Regions from separate parts of the Streptomyces sp. NPDC005925 genome, predicted to be linked through region 2. Evidence: predicted binding sites of a transcription regulator. Region 2 holds the regulator's gene; the other holds the start of a gene.

Region 1 (4,413 bases), on a different contig from region 2:
GCGCTCAAGGACTACCACCTGCTGCCCAGCGTGCGCGGCGACCTGCTGGCCAGGCTGGGACGGGGAGCGGAGGCCGCCGCGGAGTTCACCCGCGCCGCCTCCCTCACCCGCAACGCGCGCGAGCGGGACCTGCTGCTGCGCCGGGCGGCGACGGAGTCGGCCTGACCTCTGGGGGCCGGCGGGCGGCGTAGTGGGCACTTCGCGGGTGCCCGGCCGTGCCGCTCAGCCGGGGGCGCCGGCCGGACGCCCGACGAGCATGGCCGGGGCGCCCGCCACCCGGGTCAGGAACACCGTCGCCGCGTGCGGGCCCTGCGGCTTGACCTTGCGGCGCAGCTCCTCCGGTTCGACGGCCGAGCCGCGCTTCTTCACGGTCAGCACCCCGACCTGCCGCTCCCGCAGCAGCGCCTTCAGCTTCTTGACGTTGAAGGGCAGGTGATCGGTGATCTCGTAGGCGGTGGCGTACGGGTTCGGCCGCAGCGTGTCCGACGTGACGTACGCGATGGTGGCGTCGAGCAGGCCGCCGTCGAGCTGTTCGGCGACCTCGGCGACCAGGTGGGAGCGGACGACGGCGCCGTCGGGCTCGTAGAGGTACCGGCCGACGGGGCGGACGGCGGGGTCGGGCAGCCCGCGGGAGAGCAGGGTGCGCGGCCCCGGCAGCAGGGTGGCCCGTACGGCGCCCGGCTCGGTGCCGAACCACAGCACCGCCTCCTTCACGTCCCCGCCGTCGGAGATCCACTCGGCCTCGGCCGCCGCGGGCACCGCCTCGTGCGGGATGCCGGGGGCGACCTTGAGGGCCGCGTGCCGTGCCGTGCCGGCCGCCCGTACGGCCCAGGACAGGGGCGGGGAGTACGCCTCGGGGTCGAAGACGCGGCCCCGGCCGCCGCGCCGCGCCGGGTCGACGAAGACGGCGTCGAAACCGGCGGTGTCCACGTCCGTGACGTCCGCCTCCCGCACCTCGATCAGCTCCGCGAGCCCCAGCGCCTCGGCGTTCGCCCGCGCCACGGCCGCCGTCAGCGGGTCGCGGTCCACGGCGAGGACGCGGATCCCGGCCCGCGCCATCGCGATCGCGTCCCCGCCGATGCCGCAGCACAGATCGGCGACCGAGGCGACCCCCACCTCCGCGAACCTGCGCGCCCGGTGGGCCGCGACGCTCGCCCGCGTCGACTGCTCCACCCCGTTCGGCGTGAAGAACATCCGCCCGGCGTCCCCCGCCCCGAACTTCGCCACCGCCCGCTGCCGCAGCCGGGCCTGGCCGAGCGCCGCCGACACCAGCTCGGCCGGATGGTCGCGGCGCAGCCGGGTGGCGACGGCGAGTTCCTCGGCGGGGGCGGTGCCGCGGACCTCTTCCAGGAGGGCGCGGCCTTCGGGACTCAGCAGGGGAGCGAGGTCGTTCACCGGGTCATTGTGGGCCAGTCGGTGGACGGCGTGCCCGCGTCGGCGGTGTCGTGCCGGGTTCCGGCCGGCCGCCTGGGAGGATCCCACCCCATGCGGGCAGGACGACAAAACGATAAGAGCCGGGCGTTTCTCGCGGCCTTCCGTGACGTCGCAGCCTCCCGGGACACACGGGACACACGCATCCGAAGCGGCACCGGCCCACGCACCGTCGCCGCCGCCCTGGCCGCCCTGCTGCTCACGGCCTGCGCCCCCACCCCGCACGCCCCGGCCGGCCCGGACGCCCCGGGTACGAAGTCCCCGGGCCGCGGCTCCGACCGCACCTCGGACCACCCGCCCGCCCCCGCCCGCCCCGCCGTGCCCCGCCCCCTCCCCCCGGTGCTCGACCGCGTCCCCACCCGCGACCCGGTGGTCTTCCTGACGTACGACGACGGCGCCGAACGCGACCCGGCCTTCATCGACCTCGTCCGCGAGCGCCGCCTGCCGGTGACCATGTTCCTCACGGACAGCGTCGTCGGGCCGGGCTACGCGCACTTCGCCCGGCTGCGCGCGGTCGGCGCGAGCATCCAGAACCACACCCTCGACCACCCGGCCCTGCCCGGCCTGCCGTACGCCGGACAGCGCGCGGAGATCTGCGGCCAGCAGCACAAGCTCAGGTCCCGCTTCGGCGTCCGCCCCCACCTCTTCCGCCCGCCGTACGGCCGCTACGACACGACGACCCGCCGGGTGGCGGCCGGCTGCGGCATCCACGCGTTCGTCCTGTGGCGGGCGATGCTGGGCGGTGACGGCGGGCTCACCTTCACCGGCGGCACCCGGCGTCTCGCCCCCGGCGACATCGTCTCGCTCCCCTCCGCGGACGCCCCCGCCCTCACCCTGCGGGCCCGCACGGTCCGTCTCCTCGGGGAAATCGGGAAGCGGGGACTGAGAGTGGGCCGGCTCGAGGACTACCTCGCCCCGCCCGGAACCACCCGCTGAAGCCCCCTGAAGAGGGGCCGCCGAGGAGCGGAATCTTCCGCCGCGCCGCGCGCAATTGGCACTCCGCTTGACCGAGTGCTAATCGCGGTCATAGTCTCGGCTCTGGCACTCCCCACAGGAGAGTGCCAACAACGCGACGGGCAGGTCCGGCACCCGCGACGACGGATCCACCTGGTCGCCACCTCAGACAGTTAACCCCGTGAGATCTCCGAAGGGGGAGGTCGGATCGTGACGACCGCCAGCACCAAGGTTGCCATCAAGCCGCTCGAGGACCGCATTGTGGTCCAGCCGCTCGACGCCGAGCAGACCACGGCCTCTGGCCTGGTCATCCCGGACACCGCCAAGGAGAAGCCCCAGGAGGGCGTCGTCCTGGCTGTGGGCCCGGGCCGCTTCGAGGAAGGCAACCGTCTTCCGCTCGACGTCTCCGTCGGCGACGTCGTGCTCTACAGCAAGTACGGCGGCACCGAGGTGAAGTACAACGGCGAGGAGTACCTCGTCCTCTCGGCCCGCGACGTGCTCGCGATCGTCGAGAAGTAAGTCACCTCGACGCACAGCACCTTTGCTCGAACTGCGCCCCTGGCCCCCGCGACCTAAGAAGCCGGGCGCCCGGGGCGCAGTACTTTCACCCAGATTTCCGAGAGGGCTCACGCTCCCATGGCGAAGATCCTGAAGTTCGACGAGGACGCCCGTCGCGCCCTCGAGCGCGGCGTCAACAAGCTCGCCGACACGGTGAAGGTGACGATCGGCCCCAAGGGCCGCAACGTCGTCATCGACAAGAAGTTCGGCGCCCCGACCATCACCAACGACGGCGTCACCATCGCGCGCGAGGTCGAGCTCGACGACCCGTACGAGAACCTCGGCGCCCAGCTCGTCAAGGAGGTGGCGACCAAGACCAACGACATCGCGGGTGACGGTACGACCACCGCGACCGTGCTGGCCCAGGCGCTCGTCCGCGAGGGCCTGAAGAACGTCGCCGCCGGCGCCTCCCCGGCGCTGCTGAAGAAGGGCATCGACGCGGCCGTCGCCGCCGTGTGCGAGGACCTCCTCGCGACCGCGCGTCCCATCGACGAGAAGTCCGACATCGCCGCCGTGGCCGCGCTGTCCGCCCAGGACCAGCAGGTCGGCGAGCTCATCGCCGAGGCCATGGACAAGGTCGGCAAGGACGGTGTCATCACCGTCGAGGAGTCCAACACCTTCGGTCTCGAGCTGGACTTCACCGAGGGCATGGCCTTCGACAAGGGCTACCTGTCGCCGTACTTCGTGACGGACCAGGAGCGTATGGAGGCCGTCCTCGACGACCCGTACATCCTGATCCACCAGGGCAAGATCGCCTCCATCGCGGACATGCTGCCGCTGCTGGAGAAGGTCATCCAGGCCAACGCCTCCAAGCCGCTGCTGATCATCGCCGAGGACGTCGAGGGCGAGGCCCTGTCGACCCTGGTCGTGAACAAGATCCGCGGCACCTTCAACGCCGTCGCCGTGAAGGCCCCCGGCTTCGGCGACCGCCGCAAGGCGATGCTGCAGGACATGGCCGTCCTCACCGGCGCCACGGTCATCTCCGAGGAGGTCGGCCTCAAGATCGACCAGGTCGGTCTCGAGGTCCTCGGCTCCGCCCGCCGCGTCACCGTGACCAAGGACGACACCACGATCGTCGACGGTTCCGGCAAGACCGACGACCTGCAGGGCCGCGTCGCCCAGATCAAGGCCGAGATCGAGAACACCGACTCCGACTGGGACCGCGAGAAGCTCCAGGAGCGCCTCGCGAAGCTGGCCGGCGGCGTGTGCGTGATCAAGGTCGGTGCCGCCACCGAGGTGGAGCTGAAGGAGCGCAAGCACCGTCTGGAGGACGCCATCTCCGCGACCCGCGCCGCGGTCGAGGAGGGCATCGTCTCCGGTGGTGGCTCCGCGCTCGTCCACGCCGTGAAGGTCCTGGACGGCGGCCTCGGCAAGACCGGCGACGAGGCCACCGGTGTCGCCGTCGTCCGCAAGGCCGCCGTCGAGCCGCTGCGCTGGATCGCCGAGAACGCCGGCCTGGAGGGCTACGTC
Region 2 (4,413 bases):
CTGTCCGGGTCGCCCAGCTCGGTCTCGTACCAGTCGGCCTCGGCGATGAGCCGGCGGGCGTAGAGGTCGACCGCGGCCCGGTCGGGCGTCTCGGGCTGCGGCATGAACACGTTGACGCCGAAGGGCCGGTCCGTCAGTCCCCGCAGTTGCTTGATCTCCTGGTACATGCCGTCGGGGGTCTTGTACCCGGCGGCGAGGAACCCGAGCCCGCCCGCCTCGGACACGGCGGCGGCGAGCCGCGGCACGGAGACGCCGCCCGCCATGGGCGCCTGCACGATCGGGTGAGGGAGAAGATCGGTCAGTGCGGAGGACATGACGGCATGGTGTCACGTCCTCCGAACAAGTCCGAATCGGCCCATGCACACCCCGGGACGGCGGAGCCGGGCCTTCCGGCCCTCGCGCCACCGCCCCGCCGGGCCCCCACGGGGGCGTTGCCGGCCGGTGCCTCAGCGGCCGTTGAACGCGTCCTTCAGCCGCGAGAACAGTCCCTGCTGGCCCGGCTGGAACTGCCCCTGGGGCCGCTCCTCGCCGCGCAGCTTGGACAGCTCGCGCAGTACGCGCTCCTGCTCCACGTCGAGCTTGGTCGGCGTCTGCACCTCGACGTGGACGATCAGGTCGCCCCGGCCGCCGCCGCGCAGATGCGTGATGCCCCGGCTGTGCAGCGGGATCGACTGCCCGGACTGGGTGCCCGGACGGATGTCGACCTCCTCCAGCCCGTCGAGGGTCTCCAGCGGCACCTTCGTACCGAGAGCCGCCGCCGTCATCGGGAGGGTGACCGTGCAGTGCAGGTCGTCACCGCGCCGCTGGAACTGCGAGTGGGGCAGTTCGTGGATCTCCACGTACAGGTCACCGGCGGGACCGCCGCCGGGCCCGACCTCACCTTCACCGGCGAGCTGGATGCGCGTGCCGTTGTCGACACCGGCGGGGATCTTCACGGTCAGGGTGCGGCGGGAGCGGACCCGGCCGTCGCCCGCGCACTCCGGGCAGGGCGTCGGGACGACCGTGCCGAAGCCCTGGCACTGCGGGCAGGGCCGTGACGTCATGACCTGCCCCAGGAAGGACCGGGTGACCTGGGAGACCTCGCCGCGGCCCCGGCACATGTCGCAGGTCTGCGCCGTGGTGCCCGGGGCGGCGCCCTCGCCGCTGCACGTGGTGCACACGACGGCCGTGTCGACCTGGATGTCCTTGGTCGTGCCGAACGCGGCCTCGTCGAGCTCGATCTCGATGCGGATCATCGCGTCCTGGCCGCGGCGGGTGCGCGAGCGCGGCCCGCGCTGCGACGCCGTGCCGAAGAACGCGTCCATGATGTCGGAGAAGTTCCCGAAGCCGCCGGCCCCGAAGCCGCCCGCGCCACCGCCCCCGGCCTGCGAGAGCGGATCACCGCCGAGGTCGTAGACCTGTTTCTTCTGCGGGTCCGACAACACCTCGTACGCGGCGTTGATCTCCTTGAACCGCTCTTGGGTCTTCGGGTCCGGATTGACGTCCGGGTGCAGCTCGCGAGCGAGCCGCCGGAAGGCCTTCTTGATCTCTTCCTGCGACGCGTCGCGACGCACGCCGAGAACGGCGTAGTAGTCCGTGGCCACTTACGACTCCGCCAGGATCTGTCCGACGTACCGTGCCACTGCGCGTACCGCTCCCATCGTTCCCGGGTAGTCCATGCGGGTCGGTCCGACCACGCCGAGCTTGGCAACCGCCTCGCCGCCCGAACCGTAGCCGACCGACACGACGGACGTGGAGTTGAGTCCTTCATGGGCGTTCTCGTGACCGATTCGCACGGTCACGCCCGGATCCTGGGCCTCGCCGAGCAGCTTCAGGAGCACCACCTGCTCCTCCAGCGCCTCCAGCACCGGCCGGATCATGAGGGGGAAGTCGTGCCCGAAGCGGGTCAGATTGGCGGTGCCGCCGATCATCAGCCGCTCCTCGTTCTCCTCGACCAGCGTCTCGAGGAGGGTGGACAGCACCGATGCGACCGTGCCGCGTTCCTCGGCCTCGAAGGCCTCCGGCAGGTCCTCCACCAGCGTCGGCACGTCCGTGAACCGACGGCCCGCGACCCGGCTGTTGAGCCGCGCCCGCAGATCCGCGAGCGCCATCTCGCCGAACGGCGCCGGGCAGTCCACGACCCGCTGCTCGACCCGCCCGGTGTCCGTGATCAGCACGAGCATGACCCGCGCCGGGGCGAGGGACAGCAGCTCCACGTGCCGCACGGTCGAACGGGTCAGCGACGGGTACTGCACGACGGCGACCTGCCGGGTGAGCTGCGCGAGCAGCCGCACCGTACGGGCCACGACGTCGTCCAGGTCGACGGCGCCCTCCAGGAAGTTCTGGATGGCGCGCCGCTCGGGCGGCGACATGGGCTTGACGCCCGCGAGCTTGTCCACGAAGAGCCGGTAGCCCTTGTCCGTGGGGATGCGCCCCGCGCTGGTGTGCGGCTGCGCGATGAAGCCCTCGTCCTCCAGGGCCGCCATGTCGTTGCGCACGGTGGCCGGGGAGACGCCGAGGTTGTGCCGCTCGGTGAGCGCCTTGGAGCCGACGGGCTCCTCGGTGCCGACGTAGTCCTGGACGATGGCGCGCAGCACCTGGAGCCTGCGTTCACTGAGCACCGCGCACACCTCCAGATGTCGTCCGCCGTCGTCCCTGGCACTCGGCATGTGCGAGTGCCAGACTTCCCCGGCCAAGTGTACGGCCGGGGGGTGCACCGGGGGCAAGGGCGGTCGCACTCCGTGCCGGAAGATCCCGCCGCGCCGGGGGACGACGTCAGGGCTAGCGTCGCCGTATGACGGTGACTTGGGAAGAGCTGGGATGGGAGCACGTGGCCGGCGGAGTGGGCCGGTGCCGGCTGCCGGGCTGGGACTGCACGGCCGGGCTCGTCGTCGGATCGGGCGCCGCGCTGCTGATCGACACCGGTGCGAGCCTCGCCGAGGGCGTCCGGCTGCGGGAGCAGGCGGAACGGCTCACCGGCCACCCTGTGACGCATGTCGCGCTGACCCACCCGCACTTCGACCACGTCTTCGGCACCCCGGCGTTCGCGGGGGCGGAGGTGTACGGCGCCGTCGGCATGGACGGCCTCTTCGCGCCGCGCGGCCGGGAGGAGCTGCGCGCGGACGCGGTGCGCAACGGGCTGGACAGGGCGGCCGCGGAAGAGGCCGCCGGGGCGCTCCTGCCGCCGCGCCACCTGGTCAGCGGCGAGTGGACCCTCGGTCTGGGCGACGGCCGGCAGGTCCTGCTGGCGAACGTGGGGCCGGGCCACACCGCCCACGACCTCGCCGTACTGGTGCCGGGCGACCGCGAGGTGGTGTTCTGCGGCGACCTCGTCGAGGAGTCCGGCGAACCTCAGGCCGGTCCGGACGCCGTACCGGCCCGGTGGCCCGCCGCCCTGGACCGGCTGCTCGGCCTGGGCGGCGAGGACGCGCTGTACGTGCCCGGCCACGGAGCGGTCGTGGGCGCGGCGTTCGTCCGGGCCCAGCGCGACGAGCTGGCGGCGCGATTCGGCGTGTCGTGACCGGGCGGGGGCGGCTTCTCCTATCGTCGTGCGAATGCGCCCTCCCGTCCCCCGCCACCGCCCGTCCGACGAAGGCCCCGTGGGCCCTCGTCCTCGCGTGTACTCCCCCGATCTGACCCCGCCCTGGAAGAAATCGAGGCCCGTCCAGGAGGTCCCTGCCGATCCCGGACTGGTCGTCGAGGAGCCCGGCACCGGCTTCTGCGGCGCGGTGATCCGCTGCGAGGCGGGCACGGTGACCCTGGAGGACCGGTTCGGCGCCCACCGGGTGTTCCCGCTGCAGCCGCGCGGTTTCCTGTTGGAGGGCCGGGTGGTGACCCTGGTGAAACCGGCCGGCGGACCCGTACGGCCCACCCGCACGGCGTCCGGCTCGGTGGCCGTGCCCGGCGCACGCGCGCGCGTGGCCCGCGCCGGGCGGATCTACGTCGAGGGGCGGCACGACGCCGAACTGGTCGAGAAGGTGTGGGGCGACGACCTGCGCCTCGAGGGCGTGGTCGTGGAGTACCTGGAGGGCGTGGACGACCTGCCGTCGATCGTCGCCGACTTCGCCCCCGGGCCCGGCGCACGCCTCGGTGTCCTGGTGGACCACCTGGTCCCGGGCTCGAAGGAGTGGCGCATCGCCCAGGCCGTGACCGGCGAAGACGCCCTGGTCGTGGGCCACCCGTACATCGACGTCTGGGAGGCGGTGAAGCCGTCGGCGCTCGGCATCACGGCCTGGCCCCGCGTCCCGCACGGCCAGGACTGGAAGACGGGCGTGTGCCGGGCGCTGGGATGGCCGGAAAACACCGGCGCGGCGTGGCAGCACATCCTGTCCAGGGTCCGCACGTACAAGGACTTGGAGCCGGAGCTGCTGGGGTGTGTGGAGCGTCTCATCGATCACGTGACCGTGCCCTGACGCACGACGGGCCGCCCCCACC

The links. Region 2 encodes HrcA, which represses chaperone genes, less so after heat shock. Its sites were predicted from a motif close to TTNGCACTCNGNNNNNCNGAGTGCNAA; they were not measured.
Region 1: groES (co-chaperone GroES) is a predicted target of HrcA. The motif match lies at 2,423-2,449, and genes of this name have one in related genera.

What each region holds. Positions count from the first base shown of each region.
Region 1 is NZ_JBEXVL010000010.1:105,006-109,418, reverse strand. It holds gene ABZ354_RS15025 (sigma-70 family RNA polymerase sigma factor) at 1-165, shown strand, start outside; gene ABZ354_RS15020 (methyltransferase domain-containing protein) at 223-1,395, opposite strand; gene ABZ354_RS15015 (polysaccharide deacetylase family protein) at 1,486-2,367, shown strand; gene groES (co-chaperone GroES) at 2,596-2,904, shown strand; gene groL (chaperonin GroEL) at 3,022-4,413, shown strand, end outside.
Region 2 is NZ_JBEXVL010000002.1:110,143-114,555, reverse strand. It holds gene ABZ354_RS03255 (nitronate monooxygenase) at 1-314, opposite strand, end outside; gene dnaJ (molecular chaperone DnaJ) at 447-1,583, opposite strand; gene hrcA (heat-inducible transcriptional repressor HrcA) at 1,584-2,600, opposite strand; gene ABZ354_RS03240 (MBL fold metallo-hydrolase) at 2,774-3,499, shown strand; gene ABZ354_RS03235 (DUF3097 domain-containing protein) at 3,534-4,391, shown strand.